One region of the Bacillus sp. ABR genome, then DNA from elsewhere that is predicted to be linked to it. Evidence: predicted binding sites of a transcription regulator. Region 1 holds the regulator's gene; each other region holds the start of a gene.
What was found. The regulator Rex, encoded in region 1, represses fermentation and respiration genes when NADH is low (regulators of the CRP and FNR family bind a similar motif). The targets are predictions, from matches to a motif close to TTGTGAAATATTTCACAA.

Region 1 (3,268 bases):
AGGTCTTTGGCATGAAACATTTCATTTCTGGCTTCTTAAAAAGGAGCTTGGCACCGTGTATCTCTATTTTCAGCTAAGGAGTCCTGCAAAAAAGGATTTTCCTTCACTGTTTGATATCACCGCAGCAGGTCACCTTCTCGCAGATGAACAGCCTTCTGATGGCTTAAGAGAGGTAGAAGAAGAACTTGGTCTTTCTATCCTTTTTGAGGACCTTACTTATACAGGAATCATAAAAGATGAAATTCACCTGCCTTCTTTCATCGACCGTGAGTTCTGCCATGTGTATCTTTATATGAATGAAGAAAAGCACATGGAAGTTCATCTACAGAAAGAAGAAGTCGCTGGTCTGTACAGAGCAAAACTGGTTGATGCACAGCAGCTTTTAACAGGATCATGTGAAAGAATTCGTATCGAGGGCTTTATAGTTGATGCAAACGGAGAACGACGTGAGGAAAGCATCGAAGTGGGTATTCATAATTTTGTCCCGCATGAGCCTGCCTATTATGAGCACCTCTTTCACACGATCAATCAATTTCTTACACAATAGAAAAAGCATCGTGATCCCTTATTGGATCATGATGCTTTTTTATGAAACATAATGTTTTTCTTTCTCCTCTGTTTGCTGCATTTTGCGGTAGGTCACTCTTGAAATGATAATGCTCACTTCGTATAAAACGAGCATTGGCAAGGTGACCATGAGGTGAGAAACAAGCTCTGGCGGTGTAATGAGTGCGGCAATGACAAGGAGGACAAAATAGGCATACTTCCGTATTTTTGATAAAAACATCGGTGTGATGATGCCGAGTCTTGTGAGAAACATCAACACGACGGGCATCTGAAACAAAAAGCCAAATGGAAGTGTTAGCTGCATTAGAAATGTAAAATACTCATGAATCCCAATGACTTGCTCTACATTTAAATCATTCGACATTCGCATCATAAAATCGACGACAAACGGAAATAAAATAAAGTAAGAGAAAGCCACACCGCTCAAAAATAAAAGCAGTGCAATCGGAATGTAAGCAAGTGTCACCTTTCTTTCTTTCTCATATAAGCCAGGACTCACAAACGCCCACAGCTGATATAAAATAACGGGACACGTCAAAACCAAAGCAATGACAAATGCGAACTGCATAAACACGTACAGTGGATCTGTAAGTTTAAATGCATTCAGCGTCAGTGTTGCCGCTTCATCGGTATTTTGTAAATACACAATGACCGGCTTAGCGAGAAAAAAACCAGCCACCATAAAGGCGACAAAAAACATCGCAATGATCACTAGGCGTTTTCGCAGTTCCACAATATGCTCCATAAGCGGCATATCTTTGACATTCATGAAGCTCATCCTATTCTACTGATCTTCTTTTTTCTTTTTTTCTTCCTGATCATCAGCTAAGCCTTTTGTGGCATTTTTGAATTCACGTAATGTATCTCCTGCTGCTCTTCCTAATTCAGGAAGCTTTTTCGGCCCAAAAATAATGAGCGCTACAATCGCAATCAGAATCAAACTCCCAGGACCGATCGGACCCATTTGCTCCACCCCCTTTACCCCTTTTCGTCAGTCCTCCTGCGTAACAGAGTAATGCTTTAAGAAATACACAAGAGACTGAAGTTCAACCGCCAAATCTATATGATGAATTCGAATGTGTTCCGGCACATTCAATCGAGCCGGCGTAAAGTTAAGGATTCCTTTGATGCCAAGGGCAATCAAACGATCTGTAATGGATTGAGCTGCTACGGCAGGTACTGTCAAAATTGCAACAGGGATATCTCCTACCTCTTGAACATGCTCTTCAAGCTTATCCAAATCATAGACAGGCACGCCGCCTATCTCACTTCCTATTTTACTCTCATTGACGTCAAAAGCCATTGAAATTTTTGTATTATTATTTTTTATGAAATTATAGTGTAAAAAAGCAGTCCCTAAATTCCCGACACCGATGAGCATGACATTGGTCATTTCATCTTGGTCAAGGGTCTTTCTGAAGAAGGTCAAGAGATAATCGACATTATAGCCATACCCTTTCTTCCCAAGTGCACCAAAGTACGAAAAATCTCGGCGAATGGTAGCAGAATCCACTTTGACTGCATCACTAAGCTCAGCTGATGACACCCTTTGTTTTCCTGATGCATGCAAATTTTTTAAAAAACGGTAGTAAAGCGGCAAACGTTTGGCTGTCGCTTGTGGAATTTTTGACTGATCTATATTCATATAAGGTCCTCCAACTTAAATATCAGATGCTCTGTGAAAATCACCGTTTTTCCCGCCTGTCTTTTCAATTAGATAGGTTGGACCGATGATCATGCCTTTATCAATCGCTTTGCACATATCGTAAACGGTCAGTGCACATACTGAAGCAGAAGTGAGCGCTTCCATCTCCACACCCGTACTTCCTTTTGTTTTCACCTGTACTTGTATGTTCAGGATGTGCGCATTTCCGTCTTCCTCCCAATTAAAGGAGATATCCACGCCTTTTAGTGCAAGCGGATGACACATTGGAATGATGGTAGATGTTTGCTTTGCTGCCATGATGCCAGCAACCTGTGCAACAGACAGCACATCCCCTTTTCCAATTTCATGCTGTTGTATTTTATGAAACACTTCTTTTATCATACGAACACTTGAAACAGCAACGGCGGTTCTCACTGTAGACGATTTGTCACTAATGTCGACCATCTTTGCTCTCCCCTGTTCGTTAAAGTGGCTAAATTGACTCATCTTTCAACGCTCCCTCACTCAAATGATACACTATTTTTTCCTATCTGTCTTTCATTTGAATATGGCGATTGTATGTAACATTTGCCGGTTTACTGCTGATAAGCTACACTTAACATATTATAGCAGAGGTGAAGTTACATGATGATTCTACAAGTGAATCAGCTGTCCAAATCGTTTGGCGCTGATACCGTTTTAACGAATATAAAATTGGAAGTCAAAGCAAGGGATCGAATTGCCATTGTAGGTCGTAACGGCGCAGGCAAATCCACGCTTTTGAAAATCATTGCCGGTCAAATGTCTTACGAGCAAGGTGAGATCATCAAACCAAAAGACCTATCGATCGGCTATTTAGCACAGCATACCGATGTGACGTCTACACGTACGCTAAAAGACGAATTATTATCGGTTTTTGATCATTTAAAAGAGATGGAACAAGAGATGAGAACCATTGAGGAGAAAATGGCTTCTTCCACAGGTTCTGAGCTGGAAGCCCTGATGAAAACCTATGACAGGCTTCAGCAGGAATTTAAAGATCAAGGCGGCTATCAA
Region 2 (3,268 bases), on a different contig from region 1:
ACGGTATAAATGTCTGTTTCTATGATGGACACACCGACAAAAATAACAAGAACAGGGAGTGCAATAAGCAGGACACGCTGGCCCAGTTTTCTTGCACGATCTCTTAATTCACCCTCTGTACGAAGTGTGACGAAAATCAAGCCATGCAACAGGCAAAGAACTGTCACAGCTACCCCGCCGATCACTGAATAAAGATTCACAAAGTCCGTAAAACCAGCGTACATGTTCATGTCTTGATCAATTGGCATCCCGCGTAAAATACTCGTGAATAATACACCTAGTAAAAATGGCGGAAGCAGACTGCCAAAGAAGATGACCCAGTCCCACACCTTGATCCAAGAGGCTTTCTCAACCTTCCCTCGGAATTCAAAGGCGACCCCGCGCCCAATGAGCGCTAAGAGGAGAACCGCAAACGGAATATAGTATCCGCTGAACATCGTGGCATACCAGTGAGGAAATGCAGCGAAAATAGCGCCGCCAGCTGTAATCAGCCAGACCTCATTCGCATCCCAGAAAGGACCAATCGTATTGATTAAAATGCGGCGCTCGTGCGCGTCCTTTCCAAGCAGCTGCATGGACATCCCGACACCAAAATCAAATCCTTCTAAGAAGAAAAATCCAACAAACAATACTGCGACAAGAATAAACCAAATCTCGTTAAGATATGCCATGATATGCGCCTCCATCAAATGGATCTGTAGACAGGTCCGTTTCATCCTTTTGATCTGTATCTTCTTCAGAATGTGCACCTTTTTTAATTTCTCGAATGAATAAGTAAGCGAGCACAATAGCAAGAATCAGATACATCGCCGTAAAGCTAATGACTGAGAATAACAGCATGCCATACGATACGTTCGGTGAAATCGATTGAGCCGTCGTCATCATGCCAAAGACGGTCCAAGGCTGACGCCCGATCTCAGTCATGATCCAGCCGGCTGAGTTCGCAATAAACGGGAACGCAATCATCCATACCATGAAGCGTAAATACCATTTGTTTGTTTCAAGTTTCTTTCTAAAGCTTAAGTACAAGCCAATCATACTAGCAAAAATCATCAGCATGCCTGCACCGACCATGATTCTAAAGCTCCAGAATGTTGTTTTCACTGGCGGAATATAGTCCCCGGGACCAAACTTGGCTTCATATTCTTTTTGAAGTGTCAGCATACCTGGAACATCCCCGCTGAACTTCGAATAAGCCAAATAACTTAAGGCAAACGGAATATTGATCTCCGCAGAGTTTTCTTTTTTATCTGTGTCAATGTTGGCAAATAGTGTCCAAGCCGCTGGATCTCCACTATCCTTCCAAAGGGCTTCACTTGCTGCCATTTTCATTGGCTGTGATTTCATTAAATGCTTCGCTTGATCGTGTCCAGAGAACGCCACACCTAAGCCAGAAATTAAAGCGAGGACCATCGCAATCTGGAATGACTTTTTGAAAAAGGCGATTTCTTGCTTTTTAATCATTTTATAGGCACTAACTCCTGCAATAAAGAAAGCTCCTGTTGCCAGTGCACCAAACAGAACGTGCGGGAATTCAACCCAAAGCTGCGGGTTCGTTACAAGAGCGCCAAAATCATTCATTTCTGCACGACCATTTTTAATGGCAAATCCAACTGGCTCCTGCATAAATGAGTTGGCGAGTAAAATCCAAAACGCCGAAAAGATCGTACCAAGGGAAACAAGCCAAATGCACAATAAATGAATTTTCTTCGGCAGACGATCCCAGCCGAATATCCAAAGTCCAATAAATGTAGATTCAAGGAAAAAGGCCAAAAGCGCTTCAATGGCAAGCGGTGCACCAAAGACATCACCGACAAACCTTGAATAATCTGACCAGTTCATCCCAAACTGGAATTCCTGCAGAATCCCTGTTACCACACCTACTGCAAAGTTAAGTAAGAACAGGTGACCCCAAAACTTCGCCATCTTTTTATAGATGTCTTTTTTCTTGACGACATAAAGGGTCTGCATCAATGCGACGATAAACACCAAACCTATTGACATAGGAACAAAAATAAAATGAAATAATGTCGTTGAAGCAAATTGAAATCTTGCTAAAAACAGCTCACTCACAGCCTTACATCCTCCCTTACTTTCACATGCCGAACGATTCATGCTCACCATTTCACAAAATGTTCACTATTTGTTCAATGTTTCACAAATAAAAGTCCATTTGAAATGGTTCACTCGGTGAAATTTTACTCTTGATTTTCATTCGGTTAGTTATTTATACCTGTACTTTACACCCATACGCTTCAAAAATAAAGTAAATTTTACCTAAAAATTGGATGGTATTGTGTCAGTTATTTGAATACTTTGTCAACAATATGTGACGGAAAATAAAAAAACGCAAAAAAAGAGCGCTGCATGTGGACCGCAGCGCTGTGTTTCTTTTTTAGGCTTTTTTCTGTAATGCAGGTCTCGTGACTTGCACTTCATAATACGTAATTTTGTTTTTTAATAGTCCTTCAGGTTTCGCTTTTCCATGAGCGTGTGCATCTCCAAATGCCTGAGATTTTGTCCAGTTCACAAAATCTTCTTTTCGATTCCAGCGGGTATGAATGGTCACTTCATCGTAATCGGTTGTCTGCTGTGTGACCCAAACTTCCATGCCTAAAAATCCTTCCATGAATTCTACTTGTCCCTGCTTGTTAAAACGCTTGACAAGGTGGTCTGCACTGCCTTTTTCTACTCTAACCTGGTTGTTTACAATGATCATGTTTGATTCATCTCCCTTTTGTTGTTGGATCGAAGCGATTGGGATAATGAGCGGATGCTCTCCATCTAAGTGAACCTCTGCCTGAATCCCAAAGACTTCTTTGAAAAAGTTTTCTGTTAATACTTCGTTTGGTGTCCCTATTTGGTAAACCTGACCACGCTTCATCGCAATCAGGCGGTCACAATATTTTGCTGCCTGCTGCAGGTCATGAAGAACCATTAAAATGGTGATCCCATGCGTTTCATTCAGCTGTTTGAGCAGCTCTAGTAAATCAAGCTGGTGCGCAATATCTAAGTAAGTGGTAGGCTCATCCAGAATAATCGTCTCTGTTTTCTGAGCCAGTGCCATTGCAATATACGCCTTCTGCCTTTCTCCGCCTGACAATGTATGCAGCATCCTGTTTTCATTCACGCGGCTATTTGTCACATCAAGCGCCCACTCTATCGCTTCCTGATCTGTCTGCGAGCTCTTTTTCCAGATCGAACGATGCGGACTGCGTCCAAGTGCAACCAGCTCACGTACTGTCATCGATGGGATGGCAGTTCTCGT
Region 3 (3,268 bases), on a different contig from region 1:
ATACAAGAGTTTGAGATAACGCAATCGGCGTCATATTGCCCATTTGCGCCCCTGTAATCACTGGGATTCCCACAGCACCAAATGCACCAGATGCAGCATTGGCAATTAAGCAGAGCATCGCGGCTTTCAGCGGTTTAAACCCAAGCTCTGTTAAGAGAGCGGCACTAATCGCAATCGGTACACCAAACCCAGCAGCACCTTCTAAAAATGCGTTAAAGCTAAAACCTATTAATAAGAGCTGAAGACGCTGATCTTGAGAGATTCCTGCAATACTAGAACGAATGACATCGAACTTACCAGATTTCACGGCAATTTTATAGAGCCATACCGCCATGATCACGATATATCCAATCGGCCACAGCCCATTAGATATACCGAGCAGCACAGCAGATAATGCCTTTTCAACTGGCATATGGAAGAAGAAAACAGCTGTTACAAAACTGACGATTAAGGTAAAACAAGCGGCTAAAACACCTTTTAACTTAAAAACGGTTAATGCAAGTAGGAAAAACAAGATTGGGAGCATTGCCACCAATGCACTGACGAATTCATTACCAAACGGATCATATATTTGCTGCCACATAGTGATTCATCCTTTTCTGCTCAGATAGGTTGCTTTTGATTGATTAAAAATGAGGAGCCAAAATCTCTTTTAACACATTCACACTGTGTGCAAATTTTTCTTTCTCTGTATCATCCAGAGCAAGCTCCATCACTTCTGTTGCACCATTTCGATTCACAAGGGCTGGTACACCAATGTAGACATCTTCTGCTCCGTACTCACCATCCAAGTAAGTGCTGACCGTTAAAATGCTGTTTTCATTGTGCAGGATCGCTCTTGTAATGCGGGCTAAACTCATTGCTACGCCGTAGTAAGTGGCGCCTTTTTTCTCAATGATTTGGTAAGCGGCATGACGGACATTTTCCATGATTTCATCTAAGTCTTCTTGTTTGTATTGATCATTTCTCTTCATTAATTCTGTAATTGGTACACTTCCGATATTCGCATGACTCCAAACCGCAAGCTCAGTATCCCCATGTTCGCCAATGATGTACGCATGCACATTGTGTGCCGCTGCTTCAAAATACTCACTGAGCATGTATCTAAATCTTGCCGTATCAAGCGTCGTACCACTGCCAATCACTCGTTCTTTTGGAAGTCCACTGAATTTCCAAGTCGCATATGTCAAAATATCAACTGGGTTCGTAGCAACTAAGAAAATACCATCGAATCCGCTTTTCATCACATTGTCTACAATGCCTTTAAATATATTTAAATTTTTCTCAACAAGGTCAAGTCTCGTTTCACCTGGCTTTTGGTTTGCGCCAGCACAGATACATACAATGTCTGCATCCTTACAATCCTCATAATCTCCATACCAAGTATTCACAGGATGCGGGGCAAATGCTTTTCCGTGGTTTAAATCCATCACGTCACCCATTGCTTTGTCTTGATTCAAATCGATAACAACCAATTCATCTGTGATCGCTTGATTTATTAATGTAAAGGCATAACTGCTGCCGACGAAACCTGCTCCAATAAGGGCTACTTTGTTTACTTTTTCGTTTGTCATTTATCTCATCCTCCTGAGTAAAACTAGGCTGTTTTTATTATGTGAAGTATTTCACATTCTTATTGTGCAACACTTCACAAACTTTTGCAAGGGGGTTGCTCAAAAAAAATATGTAGCGAATTTGTGAACACATTTATTGTGCTTTCAAAGCGCTGGTTCCATACATATTTCCACAAGAAAAAAGCTGCCAAACGCTCTTCGGCAGCTTCATACATGTTTAATAAGGACCCCAGTTGATCATGACCCCAATACAAATAAATACAAGACCAATGACAAACCAAATGAGGGCAAGCGGCACCATAAAACGCAGCCACTTTACATAAGGAATACCACTTGCAGCAAGCACAGCCATCAACACACCAGATGTCGGATTGATACAGTTGACCACCCCTTCACCAAGCATTACAGCTTCTACAGCTACCTGTCTTGTGATGCCCATTAAATCAGCGAGCGGCGCAAGAATCGGGATAAAGACAACGGCTTCTCCTGATCCTGATGAAATCAAAAAGTGAAGAAGCGCACTCGCAATATACATCCCGATCGCACCAGCAATTGGACTAAAGCCTGTCAGCATACTCGCCAAGCCGTTGACCACTGTATCAAGCAGCTTCCCATTTTCTAAAATGACCGAAATACAGCGTGCCATCCCAACAATAAGTGCGCCGTATACAAGGCTTTGACATCCGATAATAAACGTTTTCGCAATATCATTGGCCGCTAATCCTCCAAGCAAGCCAGCTGCAATTGCCATAAAAATGAACACACCGGCCATTTCCTTATCGGTCCAGCCAAGCTGAAGTGCGCCATATAAGAACCCTCCAAGTGACAATCCGCACACCGTTAAAATCAGCTTATGTCTGCCAGTGAATGCAGGCTTGTCCACAGATTCCGCATCTGCTCCGCCAAGCCCCTTAGCAGGAAACCATTGATCGCCAAGAATGCTTCCCTTGTCTTTATTCTTCAGACGTCTTGTATATAAATAGATGTACACAATACTAGAAATAAGGAAACAAAGATAAATGATGACACGCAGGCCAATGCCAGAAAAGATCGGCAGCTCTGCGATCGTTTGTGATAAACCTAATGGAGATGGAGATAAAATCGTTGCATTAAACCCTGCATAACAGCCGATGTATATGACAGCCGCTCCTGCTACAGCATCCCATTTCAAGGATCGTGCCACAATGATGCCAATCGGAATAAACCCAATAACAGAGTTCACGACAATTCCGGTCGTTCCAAGGACTGAAAATAATCCCCCAACAATACAAATAAACAATAACTGCTTCGTTTGAAACCGGCTGATGACATGGTGAATCATCCCGTTAATAGCACCTGTCTTCTCCAAAATGGCAATGGTTCCGCCCGTAAATAGAATCAGAAAAATAATAGATGCGGACCCTACCATTCCTTCTTGTATCGCAGTGAAAAAGCCAACTGGACTCACAGGTGATTGATCAATGCGGTGATAGCTGCCAGGAACGGCCGTTGTGATCTCCCCAGATGTCTTTCGATCAAACTCACCCGCTGGTACAAAATACGTTGCTATCGTACAAATCAATGCAATCATAAATAAGAGAACATACGCATCCGGCATTTGAAGTTTTCGTTTCTGTTTCTCTGGTGCTGATACTGTCGCAGTTTTCATGTGCCAAAACCCCTTTGTCCCGATCGGAATTTCACTTAATTTTCAG

Region 2: a site for Rex is predicted at 2,144-2,161, ahead of OIT90_RS01135 (cytochrome ubiquinol oxidase subunit I). Genes of this name have one in related genera too.
Region 3: a site for Rex is predicted at 1,614-1,631, ahead of OIT90_RS14175 (L-lactate dehydrogenase). Genes of this name have one in related genera too.

Annotation. Positions count from the first base shown of each region.
Region 1 is NZ_JAOYSL010000006.1:269,889-273,156, forward strand. It holds gene OIT90_RS18355 (NUDIX hydrolase) at 1-547, shown strand, start outside; gene tatC (twin-arginine translocase subunit TatC) at 587-1,345, opposite strand; gene OIT90_RS18365 (twin-arginine translocase TatA/TatE family subunit) at 1,352-1,531, opposite strand; gene OIT90_RS18370 (redox-sensing transcriptional repressor Rex) at 1,559-2,212, opposite strand; gene moaC (cyclic pyranopterin monophosphate synthase MoaC) at 2,228-2,719, opposite strand; gene OIT90_RS18380 (ABC-F family ATP-binding cassette domain-containing protein) at 2,858-3,268, shown strand, end outside.
Region 2 is NZ_JAOYSL010000001.1:240,236-243,503, reverse strand. It holds gene cydB (cytochrome d ubiquinol oxidase subunit II) at 1-671, opposite strand, end outside; gene OIT90_RS01135 (cytochrome ubiquinol oxidase subunit I) at 658-2,073, opposite strand; gene isdG (heme oxygenase) at 2,396-3,268, opposite strand, start outside.
Region 3 is NZ_JAOYSL010000004.1:136,746-140,013, reverse strand. It holds gene OIT90_RS14180 (L-lactate permease) at 1-583, opposite strand, end outside; gene OIT90_RS14175 (L-lactate dehydrogenase) at 627-1,574, opposite strand; gene OIT90_RS14170 (YfcC family protein) at 1,792-3,222, opposite strand.